3 regions of the Paenibacillus sp. FSL L8-0436 genome follow, and region 3 is predicted to be linked to each of the others. Evidence: predicted binding sites of a transcription regulator. Region 3 holds the regulator's gene; each other region holds the start of a gene.

Region 1 (4,727 bases), 1.3 Mb from region 3:
GGATAACACAATGGAGATTCACAGCGATAGCTACAAGGTGGCTGTACTTGCCGATCAGGAAGATGCCGTGGAGGTGATCCGCCAGGCCGAAGCGGCAATTGCCCAAATTACAGGCAACAAGGCCGTTACCCTGATCGCTTATGAGAAGACGGAGGCAACCGGCGTAAATTGAAATGAAATACCGGGACAAGCAGTTCATATCAGATGTGAAAAATAATAGATTCACATGGTAAAATTTATTTGTGAAACTATTCACATGTAGATTATTGCCATGACCTTACAGGGCACTTCCACGAGGAGTGCCTTTTGTATTTTGAAAACTTGAACTGGGTTTGGGGGGCAAATGTGAACATCACTATACATAATGTAGAACAAGTATACCGGAATAACTGCCATGCACTGTATCCAGTACATTTGGAATTTCACGAAGGGGTTTACGGTCTGCTGGGACCAAACGGAGCAGGCAAGTCCACCTTGATGAATATTCTGACCATGGCCAAAAGCCGACAAGCGGAACTGTCTACTGCAACGGTGTGGATATCAACACGATTCAGAACAAGTATAAAAGCAGGATCGGCTATTTGCCGCAATCCTTTGGACTGTTCCCGGCCTTGTCAGGTCGAGAATTCCTGATGTATGTTGCAGCGGGCAGAATACAAGAGCTTTTAAGTGCGCTTAACTTGAATGAGGTCGGTGATCAGTATATCGCCAGCTACTCCGGCGGAATGAGGCAGCAGATCGGCATTGCCCAGGCTTTGCTTAATAATCCCAAGTTTCTGCTGCTGGATGAACCCTCGGTGGGACTCGATCCCGACGAACGGGTAAATTTGAAGAATCTCATTACCAAGGCCGCGCAAGACGCAACCGTGATCTACTCCACTCATATTGTGTCCGATATTGAAGCACTGGCTGGAAGCATTATTATCATGAAGCAAGGCAGAATTCTGGCGGCTGGAGCCGTGAACCAATTAACAGAACCTGTAGAAGGCCTGGTATGGAAGATGAACGTGGATTACAGCGGGCTTGCTACCCTTCAAGACAATACATATGCAGTAGCAGCAATAGATCTAGCGACGGAATTGAGGTCCGTGTCCTTTCGTCAACTCCGCCAAGCGCCCGGGCCGAGCCGGTCTATCCCACCCTTGAGGATGTCTACCTCTATCTCATCCACCAGGATGAGATCAAAGGAGAATCACCAGCATGACAAGAACCGCCTCTGCCTTAAATCTCTTGTCTGTATCTCTGGTCCTGGTGAAGGAACGCATACGATGAGCAAGCTTTCTGTGGACAATCGTAGTGTTTGCGTGCTGTACTTATTATTACTTTCTGGCGAGTGATACTACCGGCAGCCTAACCACTGTTATTAAAAACAGTCTCCTTGACGGGCACTACAGAGGGACCTATAACTCCGTATGGATGGGTCTGCTGGTGGTGTTGTTTTTTAACTGTCTGCTGCTATTCGGGGGTATCTTCCTGATCCGAAACTCCATCGGAAGAGATGCGACGCTGCAACTGAAGATGTACTATACTACCTCTCCCTTAAATGTGCATTAATATACGGAATCCAAACGTTTGGCAAATTCCCTCTACCTTGGGCTGGTTGCCCTGGCCGTTGAAGTCATGGCTCTGATCATGCAGCTCAGCAGGGGGGAAAGCTATGCGATTGAGCCTCTTTCCTATATAATGCCTTTTGTACTGCTGATTTTACCCTTTATCTATGTATTATCCAGCGTGACGGTTTGCATGGAGCTACTCCCCCCGCTGCGCAGAAATCCCGGCAATCTGCTGTTGTTTATCCTGTCCTACGCCTATCTCTCGATCGTATTCGCCGGTGCGAACAAAACAGAGATCAATCCGTACTTCGATGTTACCGGTCTGCAGTTTATCGTTAAGAATGTATTCAGCCAGTTCAGGCAGTACTTTGCGCTGTCCCGTCCAAATGATCCTTCCATTTCCTTGTTCAATTTATTCGTAAACGCTCAGTATGCCGGGATACTTTCGCTCATTGTGGGAATTACGTTTGCCGTTGCATCCGCCAGCCTCACCGTTGTTGTTCCCCCTAATCTGTTCAATGTCCTCTACATATTGATGTGGTATATGGGCATCATTCAAAAGATAGAGGTCTTGATGATGGTCTTCTCCTACAAAAAAATATAATCCGCATGCATTCCGGCAACCGATCATCAAACGATGTATACCTCCAAAATATCGTCCACGTTGACCCATTTCCATTCCTCCGCCCACTGCAGCTTGAATTCGCGCGAGTGGGTGTGAATGGAGGTCACAAAGCCGCTCAGCAGCTTGCGCTCAAAAGGATCAAACAGAACAACCGTCACACGGACATGCGCCCGCAGCGACAGAGCCAGCGTACACTCGATCTCTTCCAGCTTCTGTTCATCCAGAATCGGCTTAATCGTGCGCAACGTTTCCCGTTCATCTCTTATAATCCGGCTCTTATGCTCCGGCAGCATCATCCGGCTGCTCTCCCACAGGCCATTGCCTTTCAGCTTCTTGCCGAGTGTCATTGCCATTCCCCTTCCCGATGGTTAATGCATTACTTATGCTTTATATAACACGAACGTATGTTTGTATTATATCTGCAGTTCCGCTTATTAATCAACCAGAAATAAATGACAGAGGGAAGTGCCTGTTTTCCACAAAATAGGTGTATAATTCTATATATTATAAATGGAAAAAACGGCTGCTCCGTTCCAAATAACAAACAAAAAGGCGCACACAGCCTGCAGCTGTGAAGCGCCTTTTACCATTTTGTGTAACTACAGACCTCAACTTTAATTGTGGTTATTCCTTATTTGCCGCCGGTAATGGTCGATGACCCGGAATTTGTGCTATTCTCTGTCGTCGGAGCCAGCTTTACGTCCGTACTGCCCACTGCTGTACCAGACTCCGCATCCGCAGTCCCCGCAGCTTCTGTGCCGATCCCGTCTTCGATCAGCCCTACGGCAGCCCTTGCTTCGTTCAGCTTGGAAATGCCATACAGCATCGCCACATCCGCCTGCTGGTTCATCGCATTGAACTCATCGGCCGTAACGTCGGGAGAAACGGCGCTTTTCGAGGCTTGCTCTTTAATGGAGTACGCGCTTTTAAAAGCGATCATTGATTCACTCAGTAGTTTTCGAACCTCTTCGGGCAGGTTTTTGGAAATCTTCACATCCCCCACCTCATCGGCAATTTCCGATGTCGCATCCTGGAATTGATCAACCGCTTTCTCCAGCTCTTTGTCCGAGGCTTTTCCTGTCGAATAAGAGGTTAAAGTAGTGTTGAAATTATCCAGGGAAGACTTGCCCTTTTCATCGAATTTTGACATCTTGTCGTAGAAGTTTTGTACGGTCTCCTGCGCTTCTTCCTCTGATGCGGGGGCTGAACTATTATTGCTGCAGGCGCTGAGGATAACCACCACCATAAGTAATCCTGTCAGTAAAGCTTTTCTCATTTTTGAATCCCTCCACTTAACAGAATAATGGCGGCTTTTGCAAAGTGCAAATGAAAATATTGTAAAATGCGCCCGAATGAAACATTTTCCTAAAATTAAGCGTATTCATGGGTAAAAAGATCTCCGGCCGTGACCGGAAATCTAATGGTATACTATAATCATTTCATCCGGAATAAGAGAGGAAGATCCCTTATGGCTTATTGCACAGCCTGTGGTGCAGAAAACAAGCAAGGTGCCAAATTTTGCGGAAAATGCGGAGCGCCTGTCGATGGAACGGTTCCAGCGGCACCGCACCAAACGTCAGCTAAAGGAATGACCAGCTCCGGCTCAGGTCCGGAAGTCGAATTGTGGGAGGGTAAACCCGCCGGCATTTCCGACCGCCTCAAAGGCCTCATAGGCCTTAACACAACTACCTACACGATCACCAGTCAGCGGATTATGGTCAAAACCGGACTTATCGGCAAAGATCTCGAAGAAATTGAACTGCTGCGGGTAAATGATTTCTCGGTAGCCCAGTCCATTCCGGACCGTCTGCTTGGAATCGGAACGCTTACTGTCTTCTCCGATGACCCTTCAACACCACAGCTTTTGTTCCGGAAAATCCGCAAGGTGCAGTCTGTGAAGGATGTGCTGCGAGGCGCTGTCCGCAACGAAAAAATTGCCAACAACATCAGCTACCGCGAGCAAATCTAAGTTGTTGCGGCAGCCCGTTACGGAAGATACAACGCTCCGGCCGGAATAACGATTTTAGGCTGGCTGGAGCTTTCCCACATTAACACCGCCTTCGCATCGCCCTGGTTCTCGTAATACTCCACCTTCAGTTCATGCAGCTTGCCGGCAATCAGCCCGATGCTGCCCTTGCGCTCCTGCCCGCTTTGCTTCATCCAGCTGTCAATCACCAGCACTCCGTCAATCCACACCCGGATGCCGTCGTCCGAGGAAGTGTAAATCGTATAATCCTCGCTGTAGCCCGCCTTCAGCCTGCCGCTCCAGCGCACTGAGAATAAATTGGCCGGAACCGCCGGATCGGGAGCACCCTGCTTCCAGATAAAATTAATATTGGTATCGGTGCGGACCAGCACCGGAGTGCCGCTAAGTGACGCATTATTGTAATACTCTCCCCGAAGTCCTGTCAACGAAGTTGCCGGAGGCGCTGAGACTGGTTCCGCAGCCTTGACCGTATACTCTGACCGCGTGAGTACAAAGCTGTCCTTCATAAAAGCCTTAATGACCGCATCGCTGTTATTCTCGTACAGCAATTTGCCCCAGGTCA
Region 2 (4,727 bases), 1.3 Mb from region 3:
TCTCATTTCACCAAATTGACCACATACAGCGGATTCAATTGTATATTTACCTCTCATTGCACCATATAGCCCGCATGCGGCGAATTCAATTGTATATTTACCTCTCATTGCACCATATAGCCCGCATGCGGCGAATTCAAATGCACTTTTACTTCTCATTTCACCATATAGCCGCATGCTGCATCTGCCAGCAAAAAGGAGCCCGAAGGCTCTTGGTTTGTGTCTCCAACCTGGGTTAATATCCCCATGCATGGCCTGCCGATCTCATCGACTCTTGACGTATGTATAATGCCGGGACGGCTGCCTCTTACCTTGCATACCGCAAAGGCAGCAAATCAATAATGTCGACCTTGGTCAAATTGTCATCCTCGATTAGAATGACCTTGCAATCCTTGCCATAGTCAGCGATCAGCTCCCGGCACATGCCGCAAGGTGAGACAACCTTGATCTCTCTGTCCTCGCTGTCCGGGTCCGGGTGCCTCACCGCAACGATGGTATCGAACTCCTTGTACCCCTCGGAAATTGCCTTGCCGATCACCATCGCTTCCGCGCACACAGTAACCCGGGAGAGGCTGGCCTCGAGGTGAACCGCCGTGAAGATCTCTCCCGTCTTGGTGCGCAGGGCCGCACTGACATGATGCCGCTCCCACTCATACCGTTTCTTGATAATCTCCACCGCAGAGGCGATAAGCGTCTGGTCTTCAATTGAAATCTCTTTTCCCATCTCTCTGTCCCCCCCTTTATTTTCCTAACTTAGTATACTAAAGGACACTGAACTTACGCTATACTAATTAAGCCTATGCTTCCGATGCCAGTTTTGTACGAACCGAATCCATGAAGCTAGGCTCACAAAACTTTTAGGAGGAGCAGATGTGAAAAAGAAGAAATTCATCCCCAGTCTTATCATCATTGCACTGTTGGTCCTGGCGGCTTACTGGTTTGAAGATAATGGCCAGAACGTCACGACGCCTTCTTCGGAAGACTCCGAGGTAGTCCAGCTCGAATTCCCGGCAGATCGTTACCCGGAGACAGCCGGACATATCCAGGAGGCAATCAGCAGCGGGGAATCGGCGATCTGCACCATCAACCGGGGGGAAGCCGAAGCGAACCGCAAGGAATCCTTAAAAGGGGTGCCGACCAAAAAAGGCTACGACCGTGATGAATGGCCGATGGCCATGTGTGACGAAGGCGGCGCCGGAGCCGACATTGAATACATAACGCCAAGCGATAACCGCGGGGCAGGAAGCTGGGTAGGCAACCAGCTGGAGGATTTTGCCGACGGAACAAAGGTAGAATTCATGTTCAAATAACAAAGAAACGGATACCGTCCTCCCGGAAGGTATCCGTTTCTTTGTGTACATAGCGCTACGCAGATTGCCTCAGTCGTTCCAGTGGCCGCTGATCGAAGTATGCGTCCCAGGCTCGGGAGTTTCCCAAGCGACCAAAATAACCGCTAATTCTATAGGCTGTGGCGGCTGCCATTGGATATGACCCTCCAGCACCAGCTCGCGAAATCCGGAATAGATTCCCGCCGGTGTCCGCCCGCTGAGCCTTGCAAGCTCAGGCAGTGTTGGCATCCTCCGGAAGTGGTTGCTGAAATGGTACATGATCCTCAGCAGCTTGCGCGCTGTATCATCCAGCATAACGGGCCTTTGCCTGGCGCCAGGCAAGGATGTTAGCAGTCCGGAATACTCTTGGACCGCCCGTGGTCAGGCAGGTGGCCCGGAGCAGCCCACCTTTAATCCCATGAACCTCAACTCTGCGCTGGGTGATGTTTCCCGACTTGTCCTCATATATAATCTCAATAACCTGCCCGATCAGCTTCTCCATTTCTTTTACACTCATGTAAACCGCCTCCTTTAGAAAGCCCAGGAATATTTGTATGTATTATATGCGAACAAATGTTCTTTATGCAATCTTCCGTCAATTAGGCGTAATATAAAGTGGGATAATATTCCACGCGCGGAGAGCCAAGGTGTTCTATATTTGTTATCGGGGAAAAAGGCTTTACGGGCCCATGCCTGAGGAAGAAGCCTTCAAGGAATGGTTTGCACTTGCAGGCACGGTAAAAGAACTCTATATCATTGAAGTCGACGAAACCACGGGAAGAATCAAACGTCAGATAGGACCCACAGCCCGTAAAAAAAAGAAATAGCCCCATCTGGCATATGCCTGACGGGGCAGCATTCGATTGAGTCTGATTTAGAATATACAGGCTTTTGTAATAATTACCAGAAGAATAAAGAGAACCAGAATGGAGGTTGTCGATGTCCATGGACTTACTACCGGCATAACTGCCGGAGGACCTTGGTTTACTCCACCAACGTTAGTACCGCAACCGCAACCATAATCTACACCCATTATTTAAATTCCTCCTCGTGAATATTGAATACAGCACAGAATATGTCAAAGGCTGATCTACCGTATGGGCCAAACGGCAAAGAAATGTCATTCACCTAAAGTATCGGCCCATCATTGTCGATATACAGTATGTAAATTCAAAGCTGTGAAGCTTCAAAAAACTTAGCGTATGCTTTCGATGTGAGTTTTGTACGAAGAACTTTCAGGAAGCATTGCTCACAAAACTTTCAGGAGGTGCAACATGGACATTGCTGCATTATCAATGGCGATGAGTCAGGCGTCCCTACACCAGGCTGCAGGGCTGCAAGTCATGAATATTGCCACAAAAACGACTGAGATCCAAAGCCAGAATCTGGTCCAAATGCTCCAGCAGAGCCCACACCCCAACTTGGGAAAAACACTTGATATTGTAGTTTGATTGATTTATGCTTACATACATAAGAACATGAGTTCCGGTTACCCTTGAGCCCTTTGGGCTTTTCTTTTGGCCATTAATACGAACATACGATCCTATATCGAGGTGATTCCCATGCAATCCTACTATCAAATGACCGCCCTGGAGAAATGGACTGAAGATTTATATCAGCGGTTGAACGTGCAACAGCCGTCGCAAATCTCCATTGAGTACATATCGGAGCGGCTGAATATCTGGATTCATTATCTGGATGTAAGAAGCAAGAGCATTGAAGCCTCTGCAGGCATGTACAGCATGTTTATTGACAGCAGCCTTCCACCCGAGCTGCAGCGTCTCGAGTTCCTCCATGAGCTCTGCCATTTGCTTCGCCATGCCGGTAACCACACGCTGATGCCCGAACAGTTCACACAGGCACAGGAGGATGAATCCGAGCGTTTTATCCTTTATGCGGCGATGCCCTACTCCATGATTTCCGCCAGAACGTTGCCTGAACTCCGTGAAGATGCCGTCCAATATATCGCTTCAACCTTTCAGGTTCCTGCTGAGCTAGCCATGCAGCGGATTGACCAGATTCAGAGACGAGTGTTCCAAGGGCAATTGATGGCTGTGATGGAAAGGAACGAAGACAGAAATTTAATCCACCGACATATTCGGTAAACACTGCGGGGATAATAGCCTATGCATAATGAAATGCAGAGACCTTATGTATAGGGTGAATTTACCCGTAAGGGGGAGCGAAATGGACGCCATTCAAGTCATCCAGTTATTAATGACCCATCCGGATTACAGCGTGGATGCCGTGCATCCTGATATCCCGGATTTTGTTGGCATTGAGACCATTGAGGTCGATCATGAAACCCAGACCTTCTCCATTCTGCTGCAAGAACCGAAGGAAGAAGATTAGGGGGACCCATGGACAAAAAAGTGACCCCGCCGGCGTCCGGCAGGGTCCATATCTATTAATAAGGGGGGTATGTGTTTACTATAATCCCGTTAGCTTAAGCCCTAATGAAATCCCGCTGAAGATGAACTGAATCTTTTCCGGCACTACCGTCTTTCTGCTGCAGCATGTATTCTTCTTCATCCTGATAGCGCTTGTCTGCACTACACTGCTCGTTCATGAGAAGAGCGAATGAACAATCTGGCTAGCCTGAGCTCACAAACTGCATTACGCCTATTGCCGTCAGCAGGAAAAACACGATCAGAATCCCCCATATTACCCTGCGCAATATTTTTCCGGAGTCATGGCCGGGTGGATGCCCGCCTTGATTCTCCAGCGTAGCTATCCGGCGCTCAAGCTCCTGAATTTTCTTTTGCTCAGACATATTCTCCATCTCCTTTTTTTGTATATACTCAATAAAACGCTTCCAAATCTAAAAAGTTTCATAAAAGGAAATTAACCTTTCTTTCATCTCTCTGTAACCTATCTCCCAATTTATTCCTTTACTATGGGAGGAGGAGGGGATTTCCATGAAAACACTCTGGGTTCTTATGTCCGTAATCCAGCTTATGTTCGCATACAGCCCGCAAGCCGGTAACATAGATGAAGATAATAACATCCGTACATTCCAATATTCTTTGGAAGCCGGGTACAGCTGGAAGGCAACTTCAGCAGGTTCAGGAATGTATCAGGCAGACAACCGTATCTATATGAGCAATGACAGAGGCATATCCTGGCATAAGCTGAGCGATTCCTTGAGCGGCACTTTGCCAAGCGGCCCCATTGGAGACCTCAAGTTTAAGACGAAGGACACCGGCTGGATTACGATCCATTCTCCACGACAAGGCGATATTGGACTATATAAGACAACCGATGGCGGAATTCACTGGGCCAAAGAGCAGCTTGAAGTACCTTCAAAATACGCTTCCGTTCAGTTTAACCCTTCCTCTCCTATATTTTTCACCTCTACAAATTATGGAATCGTCCTACTGAATGAGATCGGGCTGCTGA
Region 3 (4,727 bases):
GGTGATAAGGTGACTATACATAACAACAGCTCCAAGAAAAAAATGATTTTGCAAGCGGCCTCCTCCATTGTTCGTGATCAAGGGGTGGAACACTTAACTCTGGAAGCTGTGGCCAAAGCGCCAGGCGTGAGCAAAGGCGGTTTACTGTATCACTTTCCTAACAAGGAACAACTGGTTTCCGGCATGGTGGATGAGCTGACCCGAAACTTTACGAAAGATGTTCAGAGCCATGTAGAGCAGGACAAGCAACAAGCTGGTAAATAGAGCAGGGCATACATGAATCTACTTTTTATGGTTTTGGAGAAGGCAGTGACATGAACTCGGTGCTGGCAGCAGCTTTATTTACGAATCCGAGCTTATTGACAAACATGCAGGAGAAATATGCTGAATGGCAACATAATTTTGAAAATGACGGTGTGGATCCACTGCGGGCAACCATTGCCCGACTGGCGACCGACGGACTCTGGTTTGCGGAAAAGTTTGGACTGGCACCGCCAGATCTGGAGTTAAAAGAACGCATTTACAAAGAATTGATGGACGGAGTAAAGGAGGAGAAGTAAGTGCCGTATCTGTTTTTGGCGATATCCATTGCCAGCGAACTTGTAGGAACTTCGATGCTCAAAGCATCGCAAGGATTCACCAAAATAATCCCGGTAATCGTAATGCTGATTAGTTTCATTTGTTCGTTCTTCTTTTTGTCGTTGTCCCTGAAGACTATTCCATTAAATACGGCCTATGCAATTTGGTCTGGAATCGGAGCGGTAGCTACAGTTCTGATCTCGGTACTGATCTGGAAAGAAAAAATAAATACAGGCAGTGTAATAGGAATAACCTTAATCGTCATTGGTGTGATTGTGCTGAATTTGCTGGGTCCCGGACATGGTTCTTCTGATGAAGCTGCCGAAACACAACAAACCAGCCTTTCCGATAGAGCCTAAGCCGAAGCTGTTGAAATAAAGATCATATACAATTTGTTCCAAACAACATTATAATGACGAAATAACAGTACCCTGCCAGAACGGTGGGGTATTTTCATATTCAAAAATACAGGGGAGTGAGTGAAAGTTGTCTGTGCATCGGGGAAATTTATTCTTTAATGGAATTGGCGTGTTTAGCGTATTGATGTGGCTCATATCGGTTGTAGCTTGTATTTACGCATTCGTACTATTGGTTAAACTTGCCCGGAGAGGAATAATAGCTTTGGATTTGTACATATATGCTAAAAATCGTGAAATACGCGACCGATATGAATCAGTAGACAGGAAAGACCCATATTAAGCACAATGAAAAACACCCTTGATCATTTCTTGGTGATCCTTAGGGTGTTTTTGCTTTTTGTCTGACCACCATACTGTTACTCCCTTATTGTAACCCGTGTTCCAATAGGCACGATTGCTGCAAGGGCCAGCACATCCTCATTGTACATGCGGATACAGCCATGGGAGACCATATGACCGATGGAGGAAGGGTCATTCGTTCCATGAATGCCGTAATGTGGTTTGGATAGACCCATCCAGAATGCACCAAAGGGTCCGCCAGGCTTAGGCTGTTTGTTAATGATAGTGTATTCTCCCACCGGTGAAACGGTAAGCATGGTGCCAATACCGACAGGGAACCCTCGGGTAACGATGTTATTGTCAAGCAAATAAAGCATGCGCTGCGACAGATCAACAATAATCCGATAATTAGGCATAGGTTCAGCACTCCTTTGATATCAGAATATGTGCGGAGTGCTGTTGCTGTTCGAAGGAAATGTTTGAAAAGGGGAAAGGGCTGCTTCACTTGAAAAAGCGAAGCAGCCCTTAAATATGAACAATAATATTAATGGATATCGCGGAAGAGACCGATAACTCGTCCCAAAATCGTAACGCGGTTAAGACGGAGGGGTTCATAAGCCGGATTCTCCGGCTGTAGACGAATGTGGTCACGTTCTTTGTAGAATGTCTTGACTGTAGCTTCGTCTTCTTCAGTCATGGCAACGACGATATCGCCATTGTCAGCAGTCTGCTGCTGGCGGACGATTACGTAGTCACCATTCATAATACCTGCTTCCACCATGCTGTCACCGAGAACGGAGAGCATAAATACCTTGTTGTCCCCCACATAGTGGGAAGGTAGTGGGAAGTAATCTTCGATATTCTCCGTTGCGGTAATCGGCACCCCGGCGGTGACCTTACCTACGACAGGAATACGGGTAACCGTCTGTACGAATTGATGTACATTCTCGGAATCTTCCTGGCCGAGCAGCTCAATTGCACGCGGTTTCGTAGGGTCGCGGCGGATAAGGCCTTTCTTCTCAAGCCGGTCCAGATGGCCGTGCACTGTGGAGCTTGAGGCCAAGCCTACAGCTTCACCGATTTCCCGGACGGACGGAGGATAACCCTTGCTACGGACTTCGTTACGTATAAATTCCAGGATCGCCAGTTGACGACTCGAAATCTTTGACATCGGAATCAACCCCATATAGTATGTTTGGGAAAATTATAACATAGAACTTCCGTTCGTACAAACATAAGTTCTAACAATCTGAGATTAATAGTGGAAATAGTAGCTTTTTACCATATTAGTATCTAATAACGGCTTGAAAATGGCGGGAAAAGGCAAAGCCGGTGCTGGAAACTGGCACATTTAAGGATACGAAAAAAAAGCGAACAATTGTTCTAAAAAATCTATTGATCAAAACACATGTTCGTGTTATATTATTTTCGAAAGTAAGAACAAGTGTTTGGAGGACGATGACAATGTTAAAATACAGTACATACCGCAGCATCTACGAAGAGGCCGGTGAAGTTGAATCTACTAGAGGACAATCTGCTTCTAATCATATGAATGAAATGAAACAATCCGCCGCCGCTTTATTTGCAGCGATCTTAGGATTATACCGTAAAGAATATCTGGTGAAGCTTGTGCTGGTCTTTATGCTTGTTGTATCCGGATTTACAGTTGTTGGTAATGTTTTTGCGAGTTCAGCATCATTAGTGAAGCAGGAGAAACGGGTAGTAGTTGAACGCGGAGACACGCTCTGGAGTATCGCCCTTAAGAACAAACCAGCGGGTATGAAGACGGTCGTATATATAGAAGGAATTAAAAAAACAAGCGGTTTGAAGAACGGGAACATTCAGGCCGGAGATATACTGACATTGCCTGTGTATTAACTTCATCATAAGCAGTATAGACTGACGTAAAGAGCTTTCAGGGGGTAGACCTTGACAAGCTCTTTTTCTCATGGCAAAGTTAGAATGAATTTATAGGGGAGGGGAAAGCATTGAATATTGACGAATTGGTCGCACGCATCAATGAACTGGCACGCAAACAGAAGAATGGCGGCCTGAGTGAAGAGGAATTGGCTGAACGGGCCAAGCTCCGCGAGATTTATCTGGGCAACATCCGCAGCAACTTCCGGGCTCAGCTCGACACCATTGAAATCGTGGATAATGATGAGCATGAACAAGGCAACAAGGGACTCAAACATTAGTCCAGTGTGTCTTTTTCATAGATATTACAGGATGACTAGGGGGAACTGACATGGCCCGTTCTTGGGAAAGAATGGTTCAACGCAACACACAGCAGGTCAACAAGCAAAGAAAGAAGCAGGGCAAGGATTCCATTTATGCTTCTTCGTCAAAATCAGCTGCGAAAAACAGTGATATCTTTAAGGGCCGCAACATTGCGTTTCCAGTTGTTCTAATGCTGCTTGGAATTATGTTCTGGGTGGTAGGCTCGATCGACGAGGCCAGAGGCAGCGGCATCCTTGCCAATTGGCTGGGCGTCGTTCTTTACTTTGCGCTGGCGGCACTTCTATTCTTCCGGCGTCCGTATCTGAAGGTTGAGCGCAACAGAGTGTCTACGATTAAGTATAACCGTGAACGCTGGCTGCAGGCGGGAGATATTGAGAAGATCACTTTGTCCCGTGGAGTGGTTGTGCTTAAATATAAGGGCAAGCGCAAACAGTGGATTTTCTCCAAGCTGATTAACCGGTATAACACTGAGGCCATGGGTGTACGCCTGGAGGAGTTCGGCAAAGCCAATAACATCGAAGTAGTACACGAGTAGGAAGATATAACAGCATAGGGAGAGGGAGAAATCTAATGCCAATTACCGCCGTACTATTTGATCTTGACGATACATTGCTCTGGGATGAACGGAGTGTTGAAGAAGCCTTCCGCAATGCATGTGAAGCTGCAGGTGACTCCATTGATCCTAAAGAGCTTGAAGTTGCCGTTCGCAGGGAAGCCAGGAATCTTTATGAGACTTATGAGACGTTCCCTTTCACAAAAATGATCGGGATTAATCCTTATGAAGCACTTTGGTCCAATTTCTCAGCTGGAGAACAACCGGAGTTCCGTAAGCTCCAACAGTTGGCTCCTGTATACCGTAAAGAATCGTGGCGGCGTGGTCTGGCCTCCCTCGGTGTCGAAGATGAGGTGCTTGCCGAAACGCTGGCAGACAGGTTTGCTGCCGAGCGCCGTAGCCTGCCTTACATGTATGAAGAGACGTTACAGGTGCTTGATGCGCTCCGCGGTAAGGTGAAGCTGCTGCTGCTCACAAATGGTTGCCCGTCACTGCAGCAGGAGAAGCTCGACGGAGTGCCTGAGCTTATCCCCTATTTTGATCATTTAGTCATCTCAGGCAGTTTTGGCAAAGGAAAGCCGGACAAGGATATCTTCCTGCATGCTCTTTCGCTGCTGGATGTAACCCCTGAACAAGGGATCATGGTCGGCGACAAA

The links. Region 3 encodes LexA, which represses DNA repair genes until DNA is damaged. Its sites were predicted from a motif close to CGAACATATGTTCG; they were not measured.
Region 1: NSS79_RS25425 (YolD-like family protein) is a predicted target of LexA. The motif match lies at 2,576-2,589, and genes of this name have one in related genera.
Region 2: NSS79_RS25475 (ImmA/IrrE family metallo-endopeptidase) is a predicted target of LexA. The motif match lies at 2,859-2,872, and genes of this name have one in related genera.

Annotation. Positions count from the first base shown of each region.
Region 1 covers NZ_CP151955.1:5,534,803-5,539,529, forward strand. Annotated here, with positions in the region: gene NSS79_RS25410 (hypothetical protein) at 11-172, shown strand; partial or broken gene NSS79_RS25415 (ATP-binding cassette domain-containing protein) at 346-1,337, shown strand; gene NSS79_RS25420 (hypothetical protein) at 1,573-2,157, shown strand; gene NSS79_RS25425 (YolD-like family protein) at 2,184-2,525, opposite strand; gene NSS79_RS25430 (hypothetical protein) at 2,810-3,454, opposite strand; gene NSS79_RS25435 (PH domain-containing protein) at 3,647-4,147, shown strand; gene NSS79_RS25440 (PA14 domain-containing protein) at 4,165-4,727, opposite strand, start outside.
Region 2 covers NZ_CP151955.1:5,540,644-5,545,370, forward strand. Annotated here, with positions in the region: gene NSS79_RS25450 (cytidine deaminase) at 308-724, opposite strand; gene NSS79_RS25455 (NucA/NucB deoxyribonuclease domain-containing protein) at 873-1,310, shown strand; gene NSS79_RS25460 (hypothetical protein) at 1,380-1,643, opposite strand; gene NSS79_RS25465 (hypothetical protein) at 1,633-1,845, opposite strand; gene NSS79_RS25470 (YjfB family protein) at 2,603-2,779, shown strand; gene NSS79_RS25475 (ImmA/IrrE family metallo-endopeptidase) at 2,891-3,433, shown strand; gene NSS79_RS25480 (hypothetical protein) at 3,516-3,680, shown strand; gene NSS79_RS25485 (hypothetical protein) at 3,922-4,101, opposite strand; gene NSS79_RS25490 (hypothetical protein) at 4,247-4,727, shown strand, end outside.
Region 3 covers NZ_CP151955.1:4,228,716-4,233,442, reverse strand. Annotated here, with positions in the region: gene NSS79_RS19210 (TetR/AcrR family transcriptional regulator) at 10-264, shown strand; gene NSS79_RS19205 (hypothetical protein) at 315-560, shown strand; gene NSS79_RS19200 (multidrug efflux SMR transporter) at 561-938, shown strand; gene NSS79_RS19195 (L,D-transpeptidase) at 1,355-1,693, opposite strand; gene lexA (transcriptional repressor LexA) at 1,822-2,448, opposite strand; gene NSS79_RS19185 (LysM peptidoglycan-binding domain-containing protein) at 2,742-3,155, shown strand; gene NSS79_RS19180 (DUF896 domain-containing protein) at 3,266-3,475, shown strand; gene NSS79_RS19175 (hypothetical protein) at 3,526-4,053, shown strand; gene NSS79_RS19170 (HAD family hydrolase) at 4,089-4,727, shown strand, end outside.